Regions from separate parts of the Kitasatospora sp. NPDC004615 genome, predicted to be linked through region 3. Evidence: riboswitches for the same ligand, from Rfam matches in the RefSeq annotation. Region 3 holds a riboswitch; each other region holds the start of a gene.
What was found. A riboswitch is a leader RNA that binds a small molecule or an ion and turns the genes downstream of it on or off. The one in region 3 is predicted to bind cyclic di-AMP.

Region 1 (7,112 bases), on a different contig from region 3:
GAGCTGGAACGCCCCCGCCGTGGTCAACGAGGCGTACCCGTGGGCCATGGCCCGCAGGGTGCGTGCGGCGTGCACCGCCTCGGAGCCCTCCAGGCCGTACCCGCGCAGGACGGCGAACAGCACGTTCACCAGCCGTTCGCCCGCCGCCATGAGCTCCGGGTCGGGCTCGGGCGCCTGCGGCAGCGCGGCGTAGCGACGGGGGAACCGGGTGGCGTACCCGGCGTACGCGGCGAGCAGGGCGGCGACCGCCTCGTCGCGGGAGTGGCCGAGGACGGCGGCGGCCAGGTGGTCGGTCAGGTCGTCGAGGGTGCGGACGGCGACCAGGCGGCGCAGCTCGGCAAGGCCCCCGGGGACGTGCTTGTACAGCGACGGGGTGGCGACCCCCGCCTTGGCGGCGACGGCGGCCAGGGTGAGCGTCTCGGCGCCCTGGGCGTCGATCAGGCCGAGGGCGTGGTCCACCACCGTGGTGGGGGAGAGTCCGGCGCGGGCCATCAGCGGGCGACCTCGTTCAGCTCGTTCAGGAAAGGGAGCAGGGCGTCGGCGACGGCCTGGGGGTAGCCGGCCATCGGGTAGTGGCCGCCGTTCTCGATCATCACCTTACGGCCGCGCAGCGCGGCGGCCTGCCGGTCGGCGATCAGCTCGGGGTTCGGGAAGTCGGGGTCCTTGCTGCCCATCAGCACCAGCGCGGGCACGTCGACGGCCTCGCACCAGCCGACCGGCGCGGAGTCCCCCGTGAGGTAGCCGCGCAGCGCGGCCTTCCGGGCGGGCTCGCGCAGCATCTCGGCGAGGCCGGCCCGGTAGGCGTCGAAGTCGGCGGGCCGCGCGGTCGGGTAGTAGAACTTCTGCATCGAGCTCCACAGGCCGGGGAACGCGGTGACCAGCGGGGCGGCCAGGCCGAACAGGGCCTTCTGGAAGGCGTTCAGCGGGAGGTTCTCGATGAAGGCGTCGATCAGCACCACCCCGGCGGTCCGCCCGGGGGCGAGCTCGGCCGCGCGGACCACGGTGGCGCCGGTGTAGGAGTTGCCGGCCAGGACGGCGCCGCGCAGGTCGAGGTGGTCGAGCAGGGCGACCAGGTCGTCGGCGATCGCGGCGGGGGAGTAGTCGGTGAACCCGGTGGAGGACTCGCCGAGGCCGCGCAGGTCCATGGTGATCACCCGGTGCCCGGCGGCGGTCAGCAGCGGTGCGAGGTGCCGGTAGGTGGCGCGCTTGTCGAGCATGCCGGGCAGCAGGACGACCGGGACGCCGGTGCCGGGGGTGTCGTCGTAGGCGATCCGGCCGCCGGGGACGTCGACGTACCGGGTGGTGCCGAGGGTGCTGTTCATCGCGGGCCTCCTGGGCGGGCGTTGCGGTGCGCCGGGCGCTGGAGGCCCGGCCGACTGCCGATAGCCATAAAGCTAAGGCTAATAGCCTTAGCCGTCAAGCCGTGGAGGCCAGCCGGATCGGTCAGATCCCCTCCACCTTGAACGGGTCGTGCTCGGCGAGCAGCTTGTCCAGCCGGGCCTGGTCCACCCGGCTGGTGATCGCGCCCTCGTCCTGGCGGTCCCGGATCACCTTGGCCAGCGTGAACGCGGAAGTGATCTCGTACAGCAGCCCGACGGCGAGGAAGGCGCGCATCCAGGCGCTCACCGGCAGGTAGGCGATCCCGAGCGAGAGCGCGGCGGTGGCCAGTCCGAAGGAGACGGCGGCCTGGGCGAAGTAGGCGGCGGTGGTCCGGTGCGGCACGGTTGCGGTCATGGCATCAGGGTCGCGCCGGCCCGGAGGCGTGGCGTGAGTACGGATACTCAACCACTCGGTCACAATCCGTCAGGTTGGCCCTGGTGAACCGTCACAAATCACCCATAGGGCGTCAGGAAATCTTCGCTGTCTCGTGGTAGCGGCTTGGAATCATGGGGTCCATAGGATTAACGTTTGATAACGCAGCGCGGTCGGCAACGCCGTAACCATGCGGCACCGTGCGCCACGCCTAATCCACTTGGGCACACCCTTCGGGGCGTCCCAGGAGCCGGGGAACCACGTTTCCACCGGGGTGAATCGGGACGGCCCTGGGCCCGACCGTAGGAGACCTTCCACCTCCGAACCCGTCAGCTAACCCGGTCGGCGGCAGGGAAGGAAGGAGCACGCCCCCGTGGCGTCGACCTACACCGAGAGCACCGGCACCCAGTTGCTCGACCACCCGGTCGAGCCGGAAGCCGCCCGGCACCGGCTGCCCCGTCAGTCCCGCGCCGGCGCGCCCCTGCTGGGCGTCACCGCGATGACCGCCGCGCTCGGCGCCACCGCACTCGGCGCCGCCCCCGCGCAGGCCGCCGCCCCGGTGCCCGTCACCGCCGCGGACGAAGCCTCCGACGGCCTCCTCGCCGGCGACCCCGGGCTCGCCCTCGCCGCGCGCATCCAGCAGCAGGCCGACGGCCAGCGCACCGCCGCCGACGAATCCGCCCGGCTGGCCGCCGCGCAGGAGGCCGAGGCCAAGCGGGCCGCCCAGCAGGCCGAGGCCGAACAGGCCGCGCACACCCTGCCGGTGGCCGGCTACCAGCTGACCGCGCACTTCGCCCAGTCCGGCGCGCACTGGGCGCACCTGCACACCGGCCTGGACTTCGCCGCCCGCACCGGCACCCCCGTCGCCGCCGTCGCCGGAGGCACCGTCACCTCGGCGGGCTGGTCCGGCCCCTACGGCTACCGGGTCATCCAGACCCTGCCCGACGGCACCGAACTCTGGTACTGCCACCTCTCCCGGATCGCCACCGCCTCCGGCCAGGTCGCCCCCGGCACCGTGCTCGGCGCGGTCGGCGCCACCGGCAACGTCACCGGCCCGCACCTGCACCTGGAGGTCCGCCCCGGCGGCGGCGCCCCGATCGACCCGCTGCCCTGGCTCCAGCAGCGCGGCCTGCAGCCGTAGTTCTTCCGCTCATCGACGGCCGCCGCGCTCGGGCAGGAGCCGACGGCCGAACACCGCGCAGCCGAACAGCAGCCCGCCGGCCAGGAAGAACGGCTCGTACAGCACGGTCGCGAAGCGGGCCATCGCGTCCAGCTCCGCCACCGAGCGGTGACCCGCCGCCAGCGCCAGCCAGTCCGGCACGGAGGGCGCGGCGTGCACGATCAGCAGCACCGCCGTGCCCCGGGCCGCCCACAGCAGCCCGCGGGCCGGCAGCCGCTCGCCCCACGGCCGTATCAGCGCCAGGGCCAGCGCCGCGGCCACCGCGCACAGCGGTACCGCGATGATGTCGATCACCAGCAGCGGCGTGTTGTCCAGCACCGACAGCCCGCCCGGCAGACCGGCCCGGCCGCCCAGCAGCCAGTACAGGTGCACCAGGGCGAAGACGGCCGACCAGAGCGCGGCGGCCTGCGCGGCGATCCGACGGAACGGCGGGCGCAGGCCGACGGAGGTGGCGCCGGCCGGAGTCACGATGTCCATGGCTCCACCCTGGCCCGGCGGCCCCGCCCCGCGGATCGTCCGGACGGCCAGGACCGATGGCTCATCAGGACGATTCCGGGGTCCTCCGATCGGTGGACCCCGGCGAGCCACAACCCTCAGTACACCTCGGGGGCCAGCTCCGGGTACTCCTCCAGCAGCAGCCGGGCCAGCCCGGGCACCGTCCACTCGCCGCACAGGTCGATCGCGGCCTGCGCCACCGCCTCCTCGAAGTCCTCGAACTCCCCGGAGAGCTCGTCCGGCATCGGCAGGCCCCGGGCGTTCAGCTCGGCCAGGTTGCGGTAGCTGCGCCGCATCAGGCCGTGCTCCAGCAGCCGGCGCGCCCCGTCCGTGGACACCCCGACCAGCAGCGCCCGCTCCGGACCCCAGCCGCCGTCCGGATCCACCCCCGGCACCCGCTCGTACGCGGCGAAGCGCTCCTCGACGTCCAGCGCCCGGAAGTCCTCCAGCCAGCCCCGCACCTGGTCGAGGTCGTCCACCGGCACGCCGTCCGCGCGCAGCAGCAGCGTGTACAGGCGCGGCCAGGTCAGCAGGTCGGACCGGCGCAGCAGCGAGTCCACCAGCACCTGGCCCTGCCAGTCGGCCTCCTCGCGCAGCTTCTCCAGCCGCTTGGCGTTCAGCCGCCGCGCCGCCCGCTGACGTTCGATCAGCAGCCGCACCGCCGCCGGGTACGCCCAGGCGTCGCCGTCCGGCTGGACGTACAGGTGCAGCTGCTCGTACAGCAGGTGCTCCAGCACCGGCGAGGACAGCTCCGGGAAACCGTCATGCAGCCGGGCTCCGCCCAGCTCCAGCAGGGTCAGTACGGTCCGCACCGCCGGTTCGGGTACCGCCTCCAAGCCCTCCTCGGCCGCCCAGTCCAGCAGGTCGGCGGCACGGGTACGGGGGAGCAGGTGCAGGTCTTCGTCGTCCACCCCGGTACGTTAACCGGTCCGCGCGGGGCCGACCGGTAGGGTCGAGTCCCATGCAGACCGTCCGGTTGACCGGCCCCCGGCTCACGCTGCGGGAGTACCACCACACCCCGGAGGAAGTCGCCGCGCTGCACGCCCTCCACGGCGACGCCCGGGTGATCCGGCATCTCCCGTTCGACGCGGCCGACTTCGAGGAATGCGCCGACCAGATCGAGCTCTACCTCGACGAGGCCGAGGCCGAGCCGCGGCAGCACTACCGGCTGGCCGTCGACGACCCGGCGGGCGAACCGATCGGCCAGGGCGCCCTCACCCGCGACGGCGAACACGCCGCCCAGCTCGGCTGCGTACTGCGTCACGACACCTGGGGCCGCGGCTACGCGGGGGAGGTCACCGCGCTGCTGTGCGCGCTCGGCTTCGACACCCTCGGCCTGCACCGGCTGTTCGCCCGCACCGACCCCGACAACCCGGCCGCCGCCCGGGTGCTGACCAGGGCCGGCTTCCGGTACGAGGGCCGGATCCGCGCCGAGTCGCACTGGGATGGCAGCTGGCACGACGCACTCCAGTACTCGCTGCTCGCCCCCGAGTGGCGGGCCGTCCAACTCGCCGCCCCCGCCCTGCGACCCGGGGGTTAACCCCACCATCGATCGGGAAGCAGACCTCATTCCGGAACCCCGGCCCGGTACGGCACCTTGGAGTAGTGCCCGACGCCGCCGACCGGCGGTACCGCCCCGACCACCCGAAGGACCGCGGATGTCCACCGCTGCGTACCGTGCTTCCACCGGCGACCACTCCACCCGGCCCGGGTTCTGGCGCGCCCCGTTCTCCCGGGCCGCCTTCCGGGAGCTCGGCTTCGCGCTCAGCGGCCTCCCGATCGCCGTGCTCGGCTTCTCCCTCGTCGTCGCGCTGTTCAGCTCCGGTATCGGGCTCGCCGTCACCGCGCTCGGCCTACCCGTGCTCGCCCTGGTGACCATCACCGGCCGCGGCTTCGGCGCCCTCGAACGCCACCGGATACGCACCCTGCTCGGCCTCGACCTGCCCGCGCCGGCGGCGGTGAAGGCCGGGCGGGAGGGCTTCTGGGGCCTGATCACCGCCCGGCTCGGCGACGGGGCGGGCTGGCGGGGCGCGCTGTACCAGTTCGTCATGTTCCCCTGGGCGGTCTTCAGCTTCACGGTCTCGCTGGTCTTCTTCGTCGTCGGCTGGGCGCTGCTGCTGTTCCCCGCCTACCAGTGGGTGTGGCCCCGCTACACCGACTGGAACGGCTACCGGGTCGCCAACTGGACGGATTCGAACGGCGCCCAGCACGTCTACGAGCTCGTCTCGCCGTACCAGATCGGCGCCGTCAGCCTGCTCGGCCTGCTGTTCGTCCTGCTCACCCCGCAGCTGATCCGCGCCCTCAACGGCGCCAACCGGCTCGCCGCCCGCGGCCTGCTGGCCGACCGCTGACCGTGCGCCGCTGAACATGCACCACCCCCCGGGCCCGTGGTCGGATGACTGCGGGCCCGGGCCGCACCCCGGGCCCGTCGAACGTCCGGAGGGACGGAGGACCGCCGATGTGCCCGGTCAGCAGCGCCCGCCCCGTAGACCGCCCCGGGCACCGCCGCGCGCCGGCCGCCGGGCCCGTGCTGATCACCTCCCGGCCGCTCGACGAGTACTGCGCCTACCTCGGCCTCACCCGCGCCGACCTGAGCCGCCTGCCCGGCCCGCTGCTGGACTGCCCAGGCGGCGCCGCCGCGTTCGCCGCCGAGGCCCGCACACTGGGCTGCGAGGTGGTCGCCGCCGACCCCGGCTACGCGCTCGGCCCCCGCCGGCTCGCCGAACTGGCCGCCGTCGGCCACGACACCATGGCCGGCGCCATCCGCCGCGACCCGGCCCACCACCTTCCCCGCGGCCGGCACGGCCGGCGCCGCCCCGACAAGTACCTGCGCAGCTGGGAGCGGGCCCGCCGCCTGTTCGCCGCCGACGCCGCCGCCCACCCCGGGCACTACGTGGCCGCGGCGCTGCCCCGACTCCCGTTCGCCGACGGCAGCTTCGCCCTCACCCTCAGCTCCTACCTGCTGTTCGCCTACCCGGCGCTGTTCACCCCCGCCGACCAGTTCCGCGCCCTGCGCGAACTCGCCCGGGTCACCGCCCCCGACGGCGAAGTCCGGATCTTCCCGCTCTACGACCACACCGGCAGCCTCAGCCCGCACCTCACCGAGCTCCGCGCCGCCCTCCGCCACCACCGGATCGCCAGCCGCGTCCTGACCACCACCCCGCCCCACCGCATCCTGGCCCTGACCCCGGCCCGGTGACCGCCCCTCAGCAGGAGTCGGCCGGGGCGGGCGCGTCCCGCAGCGAGTGCACCGCCCGCAGGTAGGCGCCCACCGCGTCCCGGCTGCGGGACAGGCACTCCACCCGCTCGGTGAGCTGCCGGTGCTCGTGCTCCAGCGCCGCCAGCGTCTCCGGGGTGGCGCCCCGGACGTGGTACTGGCCGCTGGTCAGGCAGGGCAGCACGTCCCGGATGGTGCGGGTGGAGAGCCCCGAGTCCAGCAGCGAACGGATCTGCCGGACGCGTTCCACCAGCGCCTCGTCGTACTCCCGGTAGCCGTTCGCCGAACGCTCCGGCTTCAGCAGGCCCTGCTCCTCGTAGTAGCGCAGCAGCCGGGGCGAGGCCCCCGCCCGGCCCGCCAGTTCGCCGATCCGCATCCGCGTCTCCCGTCCACCGGAAAGGACTTGACCTTCACATCGATGTGAGGGTTCGAGGATAGCGGCATGACCGCGACCCACACCGAACTTCC
Region 2 (7,112 bases), on a different contig from region 3:
CAGCAGCGCGTTGGCGGTGCCGGTCTCGATGCCCTTGCGCAGGCGCTCCGGGTTGGTGACGAACAGGTCGTCGCCGACCAGCTGGACCTTGTCGCCCAGCTTGTCGGTGATGGCCTTCCAGCCGTCCCAGTCGGACTCGTCCAGCGGGTCCTCGATGGAGACCAGCGGGTAGGCGGCGACCAGCTCGGCGTAGTACTCGACCAGCTCGGCGGCCGACAGGGCCTTGCCCTCGAACTGGTAGGCGCCGTCCTTGTAGAACTCGGACGCGGCGACGTCCAGGGCGAGCGCGATGTCCTTGCCCGGGGTGTAGCCGGCCTTCTTGATGGCCTCGGTGATGAGGTCCAGGGCCTCGCGGTTGGAGTCCAGGTTCGGGGCGAAGCCGCCCTCGTCGCCCAGGCCGGTGGACAGCCCGCGCTCCTTCAGCACGCCCTTGAGGGTGTGGTAGACCTCGACGCCCCAGCGGACGGCCTCGGAGAAGGACTCCGCGCCGATCGGGGCGATCATGAACTCCTGGATGTCGACGTTGGAGTCCGCGTGCGAGCCGCCGTTGAGGATGTTCATCATCGGGACCGGCAGCACGTGCGCGTTCGGGCCGCCCAGGTAGCGGAACAGCGGCAGGTCGCTGGCCTCGGAGGCGGCGTGCGCGACGGCGAGCGAGACACCGAGGATGGCGTTGGCGCCCAGCGAGGACTTGTCCGGGGTGGCGTCCAGGTCGAGCATGGCCTGGTCGATCAGACGCTGCTCGGTGGCGTCGTAGCCGACCAGCTCCGGGCCGATCTGCTCGATGACGGCGAGGACGGCCTTCTCGACGCCCTTGCCGAAGTAGCGGTTCTTGTCGCCGTCGCGGAGCTCCAGCGCCTCGAAGGCGCCGGTGGAGGCACCCGACGGGACAGCCGCACGACCGGTGCTGCCATCGTCGAGACCGACCTCGACCTCGACCGTGGGGTTGCCGCGGGAGTCGAGGATCTCACGGGCTACGACGACATCAATGGACGGCACGAGGCATCTCCTAGCGGAAGCGGATGTGTGGTCGTTACGCCCAGAGCCTAGCCGCAGACATGCCCACGGCCACGCCCGGCCGGGCCCCGTCTCACCGTGTGACCCGGCTACTCACGGGTAGTTCACCTGTTTGCCCGTCGGCGGCGGGCTCCGGGCGGCGCGAACTGCTGGGCGCACGCCCGGAGCGGACGAATCGTCAGACCGACGAAGGGTCTATACCACTGCCGGGCCGGAGCCGGCCGGACCGCGCCGTCACAGCGCCAGCACCTGGCCGGGCATGATCACATCGGGGTCGGCGCCGATCAGTTCGCGGTTCGCCCGGAACAGCTGCTCCCAGCCGCCGGACACGTTCCGCGCGGCGGCGATCCCGGACAGCGTGTCGCCCTCCTGCACGGTGTAGTTCCCGGTGCCGGACTGCGTCGGCCCGTCGGCCGGGGCGCTCTGCTTCGAACTCTTCGACTGCTGCTGCGACTTCGTCTGCTTCTGCTCGGGCGCCGCCGCGCGCTGCTGCGAGCGGGAGGCGGTGTCCTCGGAGCTGTCGCCGCCGCGGGACAGACCGGCCTTGATCGAGCAGGACGGCCAGGCGCCGGGCCCCTGGGAGGCGAGCACCCGCTCGGCCACCGCGATCTGCTCGGAGCGGGTGGCCTGGTCGGCGCGGGCGGCGTAGTCGCCGCCGCCGTAGGCGCGCCAGGTGGAGGAGGAGAACTGCAGGCCGCCGTAGTACCCGTTTCCGGTGTTGATGCCCCAGTCCCCGCCGCTCTCGCACTGGGCCACGCGGTCCCAGGTGTCGGCGGGTGCGGCTGCCGCTCCGGTGGCGGAGAGCAGGGGCAGGGCCAGGCCCACGGAGGCGACGCCTGCGGCGGCGACGACCTTCTCGGCCTTGGTGCTACGGCGGTGACGTCCAGTACCGGCGAACAGCATGGGACTTCCTCTCCGCACGCCTACGAGGTGAGCTGTCGGGTTCGGACCGGGAGGCTGGCCCGGCCGCCGGGAGGTCCGGACGCGGTTGCGTCCGTTCCCCGGCGGCTTCACCCCAAGCCGTTGGGAGTACGGCGTTCACACCTGGTTCCCCCGCTCCTGTCCGAATCCTGGTCGGTGTCCCGAAGGTGCGGCGGACAGGACTCGGCGTGCCGCGTTCGGGGCCCGCAGCTGCGGGCAAATCGGAGAGTAAGCAGAGCTGACGAGCAATCACAAGCTCATATCACCGGTATCACGTCGAAATTACGGACCTTCACTTCTCGTGCACAAACCGTCCATGTATGTCCGCATTCGCCCGAAGTGGGGGCGCACCCGCGCCCCCACCGGGCCCACGGACGGTGACGTGCGGGGGCGGGGCGAGGGCAGGGCGGCGGCGGTCGAAACCGGGTCAGCGGGGCGTGAAGGAGACCGGGAGTTCGCGCAGCCCGCGCATGATCAGCCCACCCCGCCAACGGAGTTCGGCCGGATCGGCGGCCAACTGGAGGTCCGGCAGCCGTGTCAGCAGTGTGCCGATCGCGCGCTGCCCTTCGAGCCGGGCCAGCGGCGCACCGATGCAGTAGTGGATGCCGTGTCCGAAACCGAGGTGCGGATTGTCCGTCCGGGCCAGGTCCAGGGTGTTCTCGTCGGAGAACCGGTCCGGGTCGCGGTCCGCCGCGGCCAGCACCACCAGCACCGGGTCGCCCGCCGGGATGTCCACCCCGCCGATGCTCAGCGGCCGGGTGGCGAACCGCCAGGTCGCCAGCTCCACCGGCCCGTCGTAGCGCAGGAGTTCCTCGATGCCGGTCTCCAGCAGGCCCGACTCCCCGCGCGCCAGCGACTCCTGGAGCAGGGTGCGCTGATCCGGGTTGCGCAGCAACGCGTAAACGCCGTTGCCGATCAGGTTGATGGTGGTCTCGAAGCCGGCGAACAGCAGGATGAAGGCCATCGCCGCGGCCTCGTTCTCGCTCAGGTGCTCGCCGTGGTCGCTGGCCCGGATCAGGCCGGAGATCAGGTCGTCGCCGAGGTCGGCGCGCTTGCGGTGGATCAGGTCGGCCAGGTAGCCCTGGATGTGCTTGACCGCGCGGCCCACTCCCCCGCGCTTGCCGCCCGTGTGGCCCGGCTTTGTGTGTCGCAGCATCATGCCGGCCCAGTCGCGCAGGTCGTCCTGGTCCTCGGGCGGGACGCCGAGCAGGTCGCAGATCGCGTAGATCGGCAGCGGGAAGGCGAATTCGTGGATCAGGTCGACCTCGCCGCGCTCCGCGAAGGAGTCGATCAGGCGGTCGGTGAGCTGCTGCACCCGCGGTTCGAACTCGGCGACCCGGCGCGGCGTGAACGCCTTCGACACCAGGCGGCGCAGCCGGGTGTGGTCCGGCGGGTCGATGTTCAGCAGGTGGGTCATCAGGTCGGCCTGCCGCTCGCCCGGGATGCCCACCCGGCCGGTGCGGTGCGCCTGTTCGCTGTGGTGCGCCGGGTTCTTGGAGAGCCGCGAGTCGGCCAGCGCCTGCCGGGCGTCCGCGTACCGGGTGACCAGCCAGGCCTCCACCCCGCTCGGCAGCGTGGTGCGGTGCACCGGGGCGTTCTCCCGCAGCCAGGCGTACGCCGGATACGGATCGGCCGCGAACTCCCAGGTGAAGAGTTGCGGGTGGGCGGTGTGGGGCTGATCTGGCATGTCTTGACCGTATCTGGAACCGCCGTCGCGTGAGTCTGGTCACCTGGCGGGTAATTGCTGTTGCGGAGAGTCGGGGCGAGCCTACGATCCTCCGCAAGAACCACAGTGGGCGGCGTGCGGACCGCCCGCGGTTCGCTCTGAAAGGGGAGCAGGCCATGCGAGTAGCCGGTGCAGTGGTGGTCATCGCGGTGCTCGACGGAGGCGAGGGGGCCGACCTGGCCCGCCGGTTCTCCGCCGCCGGCGCCGCCGGCCTGCTCATCGCCGATCTTCGCCCCGGTGTCGCCGAGGACCTGGCCGCCGAACTCGACCGTCCCGGCTGCCCGGTGGTCGGGGTGTCCGGTGACGTCCACCACCCGGCGGACATCGCCGCGCTGGTCGACACCGCCGCCAAGCACCTCGGGCCGATCGACCTGTTCGCGGTCGCCGGCCCGGACGGCGAGCGGGTCGTCCAGCTCGCCGAACTGTCGGGCCACCTCGACCCGCTGGCCGAGGTGCTGGCCCTGGTCGGCGAGGCGATCGGCGAGGTCGTGCCGGCCCAGCGCCGCCGCCCGGTCTCGGACGTCCCGCTGGCGAGCTGACCCGTCAGTCGTCCTCGGACAGTCCCTCGGCGGCCCGTACCGCCCGGCGGTAGCGCCGGGCCGCCGCCCGCAGTGCGGCGTCCACGTCCACGCCCTGGTCGTAGCCGCGCTGCGCGACCGCCAGCAGCAGCTCCCCCGCCGTCTCGGCAGTGAGTTCGGCGGGCAGTTCGTACGGCGCGTCCGGCACTCCGGTGAACCGCGCCCGGCGCACCCGGGAGACCAGTTTCGCCGCGTACGCCAGCGCGGGCAGGCCCGCCGGGACGCCGTCCAGCACCGATTCGCGCTGCTTCTCCGCGGCCTTCAGCTGCTCCCAGTTGGCCTCCGTCTCGGCGGAGTCCCGGACGCTGACGTCGGCGAACACGTGCGGGTGGCGATACATCAGCTTCTCGACGATGTCGCCCGCCACGTCGTCGATGGAGAACGGGTCCTCGGCGTCCTCCTCGGCGATCCGGGAGTGGAAGAACACCTGGAGCAGCACGTCGCCGAGTTCCTCGCGGAGGGTCGGACGGTCATCCTCCTCGATCGCCTCGACCAGTTCGAAGGCCTCCTCGACCAGGTACTTCACCAGGCTCCGGTGGGTCTGCTCGGCGTCCCACGGGCAGCCGCCGGGCGAGCGCAGGCGGTCCATCACCGAGACCAGGTCCAGCAGCCGGGCGCCCGGCAGGTCGTACGAGCCCGGCAGCACCTCGATCTCCGGGTGCTCGCCGGCCTCTTCCACCGCGATCCGGGCCAGCGCGTCGGTCAGCCCCGGGTCGCCGTCCGGGCTCTCCAGCCACACCGCGGGGGCCAGCGCGAGCAACTGCCGGGCCAGCGCCGGGGCGGAGCCCCGTTCGATCAGCCGGGGCTCGACGCCGGCGGCGCGCAGCGCGGGCAGCTGCGGGTGGTCAGCGACGCCGGCCAGCACCACGGGCGCCGAACGGAGGGCCTCCCAGGCCGGCCAGCCGAGCAGGCCCGGGGCGACGCGGTGGGTGGTGGTGAGCAGGATCAGCTTCGGAGTGTCCACGCCACCGAACCTACAACGACCGCGTGCGGGGCGGACCAGCGGTTTTCCTGCGCGGACGGTCACGCCGCGGGTTGCAGCATCAGCTGTCGGGTGACGGACAGCAGGTCGGCGGGCGTCAGCTCGGCCAGCAGCGAACCGGCGTGCTCGATCAGCGCGGCGGCCGCCTCGGTGAGCGCGGCGTCGTCCAGCGGGCGCCCCGCCAAGGGGAGGCTGTCGGCGAGCAGGCTCTGCGCGACGGTGTACAGGTTGGCGCTGGCCGCCTCGCGGATCGTCAGCGACAGGTGCGTGGAGGGCGCGCCGTCCTCGGCGCGGGCACGGTGGGCGAAGCCACGCGGCACGTACAGCACCTCGCCCGGCTGCAGGACGGTCTCCAGCAGCACCTCGCCCGGGTCGCCGTCCTCCCGCTCCGGCACCCAGTTGCCGTCGGCGGGCCCGCCGTGCACCCACCAGCGCTTGGCCCCGGAGATCTGCACCACCAGCACGTCCGCGTCGTCGCGGTGCACCGGGCGGCCCTGGGTGCCGGGCGGGGTCAGGAAGTAGAACGCCTCGACCTGCCGGCCGATCTCGGCGGCCAGACCGCGGGCCAGCTCGCGCACCCCGTCGTGCCACTGGTCGACGTAGCGCAGCAGCAGCGTCGCCTGCTCGTCCCGGATCAGCGCCCGCACCGCCGCGCCGTCGGCGTACCCCCCGACCACCTCGCCGAGCACCACCCGCGGCGGGCAGAACCGCTCGACGGGCAGGTGGGCGTCGCGCTGCACCAGGCCCAGGTACGGCACCTTCAGCAGGCCGTGGTCGAGCAGCCGGTCGAGTTCGGCGGCGGGCAGCACGTCCACCGGCGGGCGCTCGGGGCGCAGCACGGCCGGGGCGGTGCGCCACAGCTGGGTACGGAACTGCTCCTCGTCCGCGACGAAGCGGCTCAGCCAGGTCTCGGTCATGGTCGGGTCTCCTCTGGTGCGGGCTGCTCGGGCGGTGTGTTCGGGGGGTGTGTTCGGGGAGGGTCAGGCGGTGGGTTCAGGCGGTGGGACGGTTGCTGTACGCGACGCGGCGGGCGGCGGACACCAGCTCGGCCGGGTCGGCGGTGGCCAGCCGGGTGCGCAGGTGGTCGAGCAGCTGCTCGCCGGCCGCCAGCAGGTCGTCCTCGTCGCGGGGGCGGGCGGGCAGTTCGAGGCCCTCGGTGAGCAGGGCGCGCAGCTGAGTGCGCAGGTGGACGGTGCAGGCCTCGCGCAGCGCGATCGTCAGGTGCAGCGACGGCCCGTCCTCGGTGGCGCGGGCGGTGTGGGCGTAGCCGTTGGGGACGTACAGCACCTCGCCCGGGTGGACGACGGTGTCCAGCAGGCACGGGCCCGGGTTGTCCTCGCGGACCGGCTGCCAGTTCGGGTCGGTCGGGCCGCCGTACACCTGCCAGTGCTTGTGGCCGCTCAGCTGGATGACCAGGATGTCGCCCTCGTCGCGGTGCACCGGCCCGTGCCGGCCGGGCTGCGAGTAGAACATGAACGCCTCGGTGAGCCGGCCGAGACTCTCGGACAGGCCGGTGGTCAGCGCGCGCACCCCCGGGTGCCAGTGGTTGAGGTAGCGCAGCTGGAGCGTGGCGTTGCGGTCCCGGATCAGCGCCCGCACCCGCTCCGGGTCGAGGCACCCCTCCAGCGTCCGGCCGGCGATCACCCGCGGCGGGCAGTACTCCTCCTGCGGCACGGTGCCCTCGACGGTGAACAGCCCCGCGTAGGGGTCGCGCAGCGTGCCCTCGTCGATCAGCTCGAACAGGCTCTCCACCGTGAGCACTTCGGTGGGCGGGTCTGCGGGGCGGAGCACCACCGGCCCCTGGCGCCAGTGCTTGCGCAGGAAGGTCTCGGTGTCGTCGACGCAGCGGTCAAGCCAGTCCATGGTGGTGTTCCTCTCCGAACTCAGG
Region 3 (7,112 bases):
CGCTCCGGTCCATGAGGAAATCGGCCCGGTCGAGGCAGGGTCGGTCACCGAGGCCGGTTCGGTCACCGAGGCCGGCGGCGACATGGCCGGCCGGGCGCTGCCCGAGGGAGTGCGCCGCCGGGTGGTGGGCATCGCCTCCGACGCGCTCGGCGGCATCGCCGCCGGCGAACTGCCCGCCGCGCTGCGCCCGTACGCCAAGTTCACCGCCGCCCGGCGGGCCAAGTACGCGGCCACCGCGCTGGCCGCCGCGCTGGAGTCCGACCCCGCGTTCCGGGTGCGGATAGCCGAGCGGCTGCGGCTCGGCCAGCCGGACCTGGTGCGTGCCCTGGAGGCGGGCACCGTGCCGGCCGCCGCCGACCCGATGGACGTGGCCGCCGCCGCCTACCTGGTGCGGCCCACCGGCTGGGCCCGGCTGGTCGAGGAGGCCGGCGAACAGGCCGAACGGGTCGACGCCGAGGGCGTCGCCGCCGAGGCCGCCCGGCTGGCCGAGAAGCTCCACGAGGAGCTGGCCGAGGCCCGCACCACCGCCCGCGCCGAACTGGAGCGCCACCGCGCCGAGTCCGAAGGGGTACGCCGGGAGGCGGACTCGCTGCGCAAGAAGGTCCGCTCGCTGGAGGCCGACACCCGCCGCGCGCAGGCCGAGAGCCGCCGACTGGCCGCCGAACTGGAGGCCGCCCGGGCCGCCGCCGCCGCCGAGCGCGGCGCCGCCGAGATCGAGGCCCGCCGGCTGCGGCACCGGGTCGCCGAACTGGAGGCGGCCGTGGAGACCGGCCGGCGCACCGCCCGGGAGGGCCGCAGCGTCGAGGACATGCGGCTGCGGCTGCTGCTGGACACCGTGCTGCAGTCCGCGCAGGGCCTGCAGCGGGAGCTGGCGCTGCCGGTGACGGCGCTGCGCCCGGCCGACCTGGTGGAGGCGGTGGAGCCCGGTTCGGCCTCGCCGCACGACGTGGCCCGACGCGGGCTGGCCGAGGACGACCCGGCGCTGCTGGACCAGCTGCTGGCCATCCCGCAGGTCCACCTGGTGGTGGACGGCTACAACGTGACCAAGACCGGCTACCCGCAACTGCCGCTGGAGCAGCAGCGGTTGAGGCTGCTGGGCGGTCTGGCGATGCTGGCCCAGCGGACCCAGGCCGAGGTGACCTGCGTGTTCGACGGCCAGGACCTGGACGTGCCGGTGATCATGGCCCCGCCGCGTGGCGTCCGGGTCCGGTTCAGCCGGACCGGGGAGACCGCGGACGAGCTGATCCGCCGCCTGGTGCGGGCCGAGCCGCAGGGCCGGCCGGTGGTGGTGGTGTCCGCCGACAAGGAGGTCGCGGACGGGGTGCGCAAGGCCGGCGCCCGCCCGGTGGCCTCGGTTCTGCTGCTGAACCGCCTGTCGCGCAGTTGACGGGCGCTCAGCGGTGTTGGGGCGTCCGGAGTGTGTCGGTGTGGTGAAGAGGGGCGGAGAAGTGAATCCGGGAGCCCCCCGGGAGTGGACGCGGAGGCAGGGACTTCACTAGGGTCTGGCGTCAAACCTATATTCCGGACTATCGCTCTAACGGGTGAGTCCAGAGGAAGAAGGAGCACCGCCTTGGCCTCCCACCGCCGTCCCAAGCAGCCGAGTCGCGCCCGGGTGACCGTGCTCACCGCTGCCGCCGCGACCGCGGTCGCCCTGTCGGCCCAGGTGAGTGCGCACGCCGCGCCGGCTCAGCCGAACAAGGACGAAGTCAAGGCGCAGGTCGACAAGCTCATGGAGGAGCAGGAGCAGGCGGCCGAGAAGTACAACGGCGCCAAGGAGCAGGCCGACCAGCTCCGCAAGCAGGCCGACCAGCTGCAGGACCAGCTGGCCCGCAGCCAGGACCAGCTGAACGAGCTGTCCTCCGGGCTCGCGGCGGTGGCCGGCGACCAGTACCGGCACGCGGGCGTCGACCCGTCGATGCAGCTGATGCTCTCCGCCGACCCGGACAAGTACCTGGACAAGGCGTCCTCCTTCGACCAGGCGGCCAGCACCCAGGCCGAGACCCTGAAGTCACTGCAGGACCAGCAGCGCCGGCTGAACCAGCAGAAGCAGGAAGCGGCGGACGTCCTGAAGGAGCTGGACAACTCCACCCAGGCGCTCAACGACGCCAAGAACGAGGTCAGGACCAAGCTGGAGCAGGCGCAGAACCTGCTCAACCAGCTCTCCGCCGCCGACCGTGCCTCGATCGTGCGCGGCGACGGCGCCGCCTCGCGCAGTGCCGACCGGGTCGACCCGGCCACCCTGCCGAAGGCCGCCGGCTACGCCGGGGTCGCGGTGCAGCGGGCGCTCGACAAGCGCGGTGCGCCGTACGTGTGGGGTGCGACCGGCCCGAGCACCTTCGACTGCTCCGGCCTGATGGTGTGGGCGTACGCGCAGGCCGGCGTGTCGCTGCCGCGCACCTCGCAGGCGCAGGGCAGCTACGGCGCCAGCGTCGGCACCGACTGGCACAACGCCCAGCCCGGTGACCTGGTGGTCTACTACGGCGACCGGCACCACGTCGGCATGTACATCGGCAACGGCATGGTGGTGCACGCGCCGCACACCGGTGACGTGGTGAAGACCATGAAGGTCGACGCGATGCCGATCTCGACCATCCGTCGGGTCTGACAGTCCGGCAAACCGGACATACGCCCGCCAGGGCGACAATTGACACGCCGTGACACGCCCGGGCGGGTCGAGATCCTGCTGTGATCTCGAACACGTCCGGGCGTCGCGTTTCCCTGGCGAACGGCGGGAAATGCTACGCACTGCGCAACGGATCCCTTACGTTCGGTCAGTTTCGTAATCGAAATTGACTCAGATTCAGATTTTTTTCCGACAAGGATTTGAACGGATCACGGATCGGTTACTAGGGTCATAGTTCGACCACCGCAGAGTCGATCGCCCAAGGGGGGCGACGGCGGAGGTCGCCGCCGAGTCCGTGACGCAGCGGGTGGATCGTCAGAACGAGATCCGCCGACGGGGATACCCCTGTGGGGGTTGCTGTCGAACGGAGCCGGGGAACCACGTTCCCCCGGGGTGAATCGGCGCCAGGTCGGCCGCGAGAGCGGCCGGTGAGGCGCTGTAGGGCGTCTCTTCCGGCCCGAACCCGTCAGCTCACCCGGTAGGCGGTGTGAGGAAGAAGGAGTCCGCCTTCGTGGCGTCCCATCGCCGTCCCAAGCCCGTCGGCCGTGCCCGGGTCTCGATTCTCACTGCCGCTGCCGCCACCGCCGTCGCGCTGTCCGCCCAGACCGGCGCGCACGCCGACCCGGCGCCCACCAAGGACCAGGTCAAGGCGCAGGTCGACCAGCTCAACGAGCAGGCCGAGGTGAAGACCGAGGCGCTCAACGCCTCCGTCGAGAAGCAGCAGAACCTGCAGAAGCAGGTCACCCAACTGCAGGACCAGCTGGCCCGCCAGCAGGAGCAGGTCACCACCGTTCAGGACAGCCTGGCGACGATCGCCGCCGAGCAGTACCGCAACGGCGGCATGCCGCAGACCATGCAGCTGATGCTCTCCAGCAACCCGGACAGCTTCCTCGGGCAGGCCGGAACGCTGAACACGGTCGGCGCCACCCAGGCCGACCTGCTCAAGAGCTTCAAGGCCGAGCAGGCCAAGCTCGACGGGCAGCGCGAGGAGGCCGCGCAGAAGCTCGCCGAACTGGACACCACCACGAAGGCCCTCAAGGCCGACAAGGAAGACGTCCAGTCCAAGCTGGCCAAGGCGCAGGAGCTGCTCAACACGCTCACCCAGAAGGAGCGCGACGATCTCGCGGCGGCCGAGGCCAAGGCCGCCAGCGACTCCCGCACCCAGGCCGAGCGCGCCTCCCGCGACAACACCCGCACCGACCTCGGCGCCCCGCCGGCGCAGGCACCGGCCGGCTACGCGGGTGCCGCGATGAACGCCGCGCTGTCCAAGCTGGGCAGCTGGTACTCCTACGGCGCGGCCGGCCCGAGCACCTTCGACTGCTCCGGTCTGATGCAGTGGGCGTACGCCCAGGCGGGTGTCTCCATCCCGCGCACCTCGCAGGCCCAGGCGGGCGCCGGCACCAGCATCGGCACCAACATCGCCAACGCCCGTCCGGGTGACCTGATCATCTACTACGGCGACCAGCACCACGTCGGCATGTACGTCGGAAACGGGCAGATCGTGCACGCCCCGCACACCGGCGCGCAGGTCCGCTACGAGTCGGCGACCGTCATGCCGATCACCAAGATCGTCCGGATCTGACGGCCGCGCGGAGCCTTCGGCCCGGCACCCCGCACAGGGGGTGCCGGGCCGCTCTCGTTCCGGTGTCCGATTCGCGGTCGAATATTCGAAGTTGTCAGGGTTTGGACTGGATCCGTCCGACTCGCTAACCTCTGCCCCGGCCCCCCGTGCGGACGGCCGTCCGATCCGCGGGCGGCGGCGGAGGCCGGAGCGCAGGAACGGAGTCGTCGCACGTGCCAGTGCACCGTCGCCCCCCACTGCCCGGCGTCCAACGCCTCGCCCGAGCCCTGGCGCTCACCGCCGCCGCGACGGGCGTGATCCATCTCGGCGTCGCCCCGGCCGCCGCCACTCCGGCCGACCCGCCGGACCGCGCCGACGTCAAGGCGCAGGTCGACCAGCTGTACGACGAGGCCGAGCAGGCCTCCGAGAAGTACAACGCCGCCCAGGAACAGCAGAAACGGCTGCAGCGCGAGGCCGGCGTCCTGCTGACCCAGGTCGCCGCCGGGCAGGACGACCTCAACCGGCTGCGCGCCGACCTCGGGGCGGTGGTCGCCGCCCAGTACCGCGCCCAGGGCCTCGACCCCACGCTGCGGCTGATGCTCGACAACGACCCGGCGTCCTACCTGGCCGGCGCCCGCTCGCTCGGCCAGGCCACCGCCCGGCAGAACGAGACCCTGCGCGACCTGCGCGAACGACAACGCCGGCTGGACCAGCGCCGTCAGGAGACCGCGGCCAAACTCGACGAACTGGAACAGGCCCGGCACCGCCTGGCCGCCGCCAAGGACGAAGTCCGCACCCGCCTCGCCCGGGCCCGGCAGCTGCTCGGCGACCTCACCGCCGCCGAGCGCGACCGGCTCGCCTACGACGACGACGCCCGGGCCGCCCGCGGCGCCGACCGCTTCGACCTCGGCAACGAGCCCGCCGCGTCCGACCGCGCCGCCGCCGCGCTGAACGCGGCCGTCTCGAAGATCGGCTCCTCGTACGTGTACGGATCCACCGGGCCCAGCACGTTCGACTGCTCCGGTCTGATGTACTGGGCGTGGCGGCAGGCCGGAGTGACCCTGCCGCGGACCTCGCAGGGGCAGGCCTCGGCCGGCCGGCGGGTGAGCCTCGCCGAAGCCCGGCCCGGAGACCTGGTGATCTTCTTCAAGGACAGGCACCACGTCGGCATGTACGCCGGCGGCGGTGTCGTCGTGCACGCGCCGCACCCCGGCGCCCGGGTCCGCTACGAGAGCGTCAGCGCGATGCCGGTCAACTCGGTGGTGCGGGTCTGAGCCAGCACGAGCCCCTGGTCACCGACCTGCCGCAGGCGCCGGCGCCGCGGCAGGCCGGTGCTTCGCCGTCCCGGCGGGCCGCACTGCTGGTCGCCGCCGGGTGCGCGGCCCAGCTCTCGCTGCCCCGGGTGCTCCCCGCCGGGCCCGCCGGACCGGCCGCCGCCCCGCCCGGGCCGGGCGCGCCGTCCGGGGCCCGGGACGCCGTCGCGCAGGTGCTGTCGCGGCGGGCGGGCGCGATCCTGCGGCGCGACCCCGCCGGGCTGCCGACGGCGGCGGGCGCCGAGGAGGCCGACCGGGACCTGCTCACCCGCACCGCCGCGATCCGGTTCACCGAGTACACGCTGCGGCTGACCACCTTCACCGAACCCGCGCCCGGCGCCGAACGGTTGACCGTCGGCGCCGAACTCGGCTACCGGATCTCCGGCGTGGACGACTACCCGGCGCTGCTGGAACGGCAGATCGACCTGCAGCGCGAGCCGGCCGGCTGGCGGGTGCTCCGGGAGGTGCCCACCGGCGCGGTGGCGCCCTGGGACCTGGGCACCGTCCGGACCGCGACCGGGCGGCACAGCCTGGCGCTGGGCCTCGGCGAGGACGGCGAACTCGCCGACCTGGCCGCCCTCGCCGACCGTGCGGTGCCCACCGTCGAAGGCGTCTGGGGTCCCTGGAAGCCCGGCCGGCTGCTGCTCGAACTGCCGCTCACCGTCCAGCAGTTCGCCCGCCGGATGGACGTATCCGCGGACGCGTACCAGGGGATAGCCGCAGTCACCCTGGCGGTCGGCGGCGCGCCGACGCACACCCCCGCGGACCGGATCGTGGTCAACCCCGACGCGTACCGGCAGCTCAGCGAGCTCGGCCGCCGGGTGGTGGTGACCCACGAGGCCACCCACGTCGCCACCCGGGCCGACACCAAAGCGTGCACCCCGCTGTGGCTGTCCGAGGGCGTCGCCGACTACACCGGCTACCAGGGCACCGGGCGGACCACCCGGCAGATCGTCCCCGAACTCGCCAAGGACGTCCGGGCCGGGCGGATGCCCACCGGGCTGCCCACCGACGACGCGTTCACCGCCGGCTCGGCCGGCATCTCGCAGGCCTACGAACTGTCCTGGCTGGCCTGCGACTTGATCGCCCACCGGTACGGGCCGGACCGGCTGGTGGCGCTCTACCGGGCCGTCGGGCAGAACGGCGCCGGCGGCCTGGAACGCGCCTTCCGGGCGGAACTCGGCCTCGGCGTCGCCGAGTTCACCAAGGACTGGACGGCCGCGGTGGCCACCCTGCGGGACTGACCTCAGCCGGCCAGTGCCCGCTCCAGGCCGGCCGCGTCCAGGAACGCGGTGTGGGTGCCCGCCGTGGTGCAGGCGAACGCGCCGGCCGCCGCACCGGCCCGCATGCACTCCTCGACCGGGCGGCCCGCCAGCCGCCGCTGCAGGAAGCCGGAGACGAACGCGTCGCCCGCGCCGTTGCTGTCCACGATCGGCGCGCCCGGGTCCACCGCCGGGAAGTGCCGGGGCGCCTCGTCCTCGCGGGTGAGCAGGAACGTGCCGTGCGCGCCCGCGGTGGCCACCACCAGCTCGGCCCGGCCCTGCGCCAGGATCGAACGCATCGCCGCCTCCGGGCGGTTGCCGAGGCCGGCCGCGGACAGGAACACCACGTCCGA

Region 1: it holds a riboswitch for cyclic di-AMP, as region 3 does, so the genes downstream of both, ACFYS8_RS14750 (M23 family metallopeptidase) here and ACFYS8_RS23355 (NlpC/P60 family protein) in region 3, are expected to answer to the same signal.
Region 2: it holds a riboswitch for cyclic di-AMP, as region 3 does, so the genes downstream of both, ACFYS8_RS09290 (transglycosylase family protein) here and ACFYS8_RS23355 (NlpC/P60 family protein) in region 3, are expected to answer to the same signal.

The regions. Positions count from the first base shown of each region.
Region 1 covers NZ_JBIALQ010000003.1:728,344-735,455, forward strand. Annotated here, with positions in the region: gene ACFYS8_RS14735 (TetR-like C-terminal domain-containing protein) at 1-492, opposite strand, end outside; gene ACFYS8_RS14740 (alpha/beta fold hydrolase) at 492-1,322, opposite strand; gene ACFYS8_RS14745 (YiaA/YiaB family inner membrane protein) at 1,444-1,734, opposite strand; cyclic di-AMP (ydaO/yuaA leader) riboswitch at 1,951-2,115, shown strand; gene ACFYS8_RS14750 (M23 family metallopeptidase) at 2,126-2,893, shown strand; gene ACFYS8_RS14755 (DUF3995 domain-containing protein) at 2,903-3,409, opposite strand; gene ACFYS8_RS14760 (hypothetical protein) at 3,526-4,338, opposite strand; gene ACFYS8_RS14765 (GNAT family N-acetyltransferase) at 4,389-4,967, shown strand; gene ACFYS8_RS14770 (sensor domain-containing protein) at 5,086-5,778, shown strand; gene ACFYS8_RS14775 (class I SAM-dependent methyltransferase) at 5,886-6,626, shown strand; gene ACFYS8_RS14780 (MerR family transcriptional regulator) at 6,634-7,020, opposite strand; gene ACFYS8_RS14785 (MFS transporter) at 7,087-7,112, shown strand, end outside.
Region 2 covers NZ_JBIALQ010000002.1:537,030-544,141, forward strand. Annotated here, with positions in the region: gene eno (phosphopyruvate hydratase) at 1-999, opposite strand, end outside; gene ACFYS8_RS09290 (transglycosylase family protein) at 1,252-1,920, opposite strand; cyclic di-AMP (ydaO/yuaA leader) riboswitch at 1,924-2,104, opposite strand; gene ACFYS8_RS09295 (cytochrome P450) at 2,366-3,625, opposite strand; gene ACFYS8_RS09300 (SDR family NAD(P)-dependent oxidoreductase) at 3,781-4,203, shown strand; gene ACFYS8_RS09305 (MazG family protein) at 4,208-5,206, opposite strand; gene ACFYS8_RS09310 (JmjC domain-containing protein) at 5,266-6,141, opposite strand; gene ACFYS8_RS09315 (JmjC domain-containing protein) at 6,218-7,087, opposite strand.
Region 3 covers NZ_JBIALQ010000006.1:486,898-494,009, forward strand. Annotated here, with positions in the region: gene ACFYS8_RS23345 (NYN domain-containing protein) at 83-1,387, shown strand; gene ACFYS8_RS23350 (NlpC/P60 family protein) at 1,571-2,605, shown strand; cyclic di-AMP (ydaO/yuaA leader) riboswitch at 2,942-3,124, shown strand; gene ACFYS8_RS23355 (NlpC/P60 family protein) at 3,135-4,205, shown strand; gene ACFYS8_RS23360 (NlpC/P60 family protein) at 4,418-5,458, shown strand; gene ACFYS8_RS23365 (hypothetical protein) at 5,587-6,741, shown strand; gene ACFYS8_RS23370 (carbohydrate kinase family protein) at 6,744-7,112, opposite strand, start outside.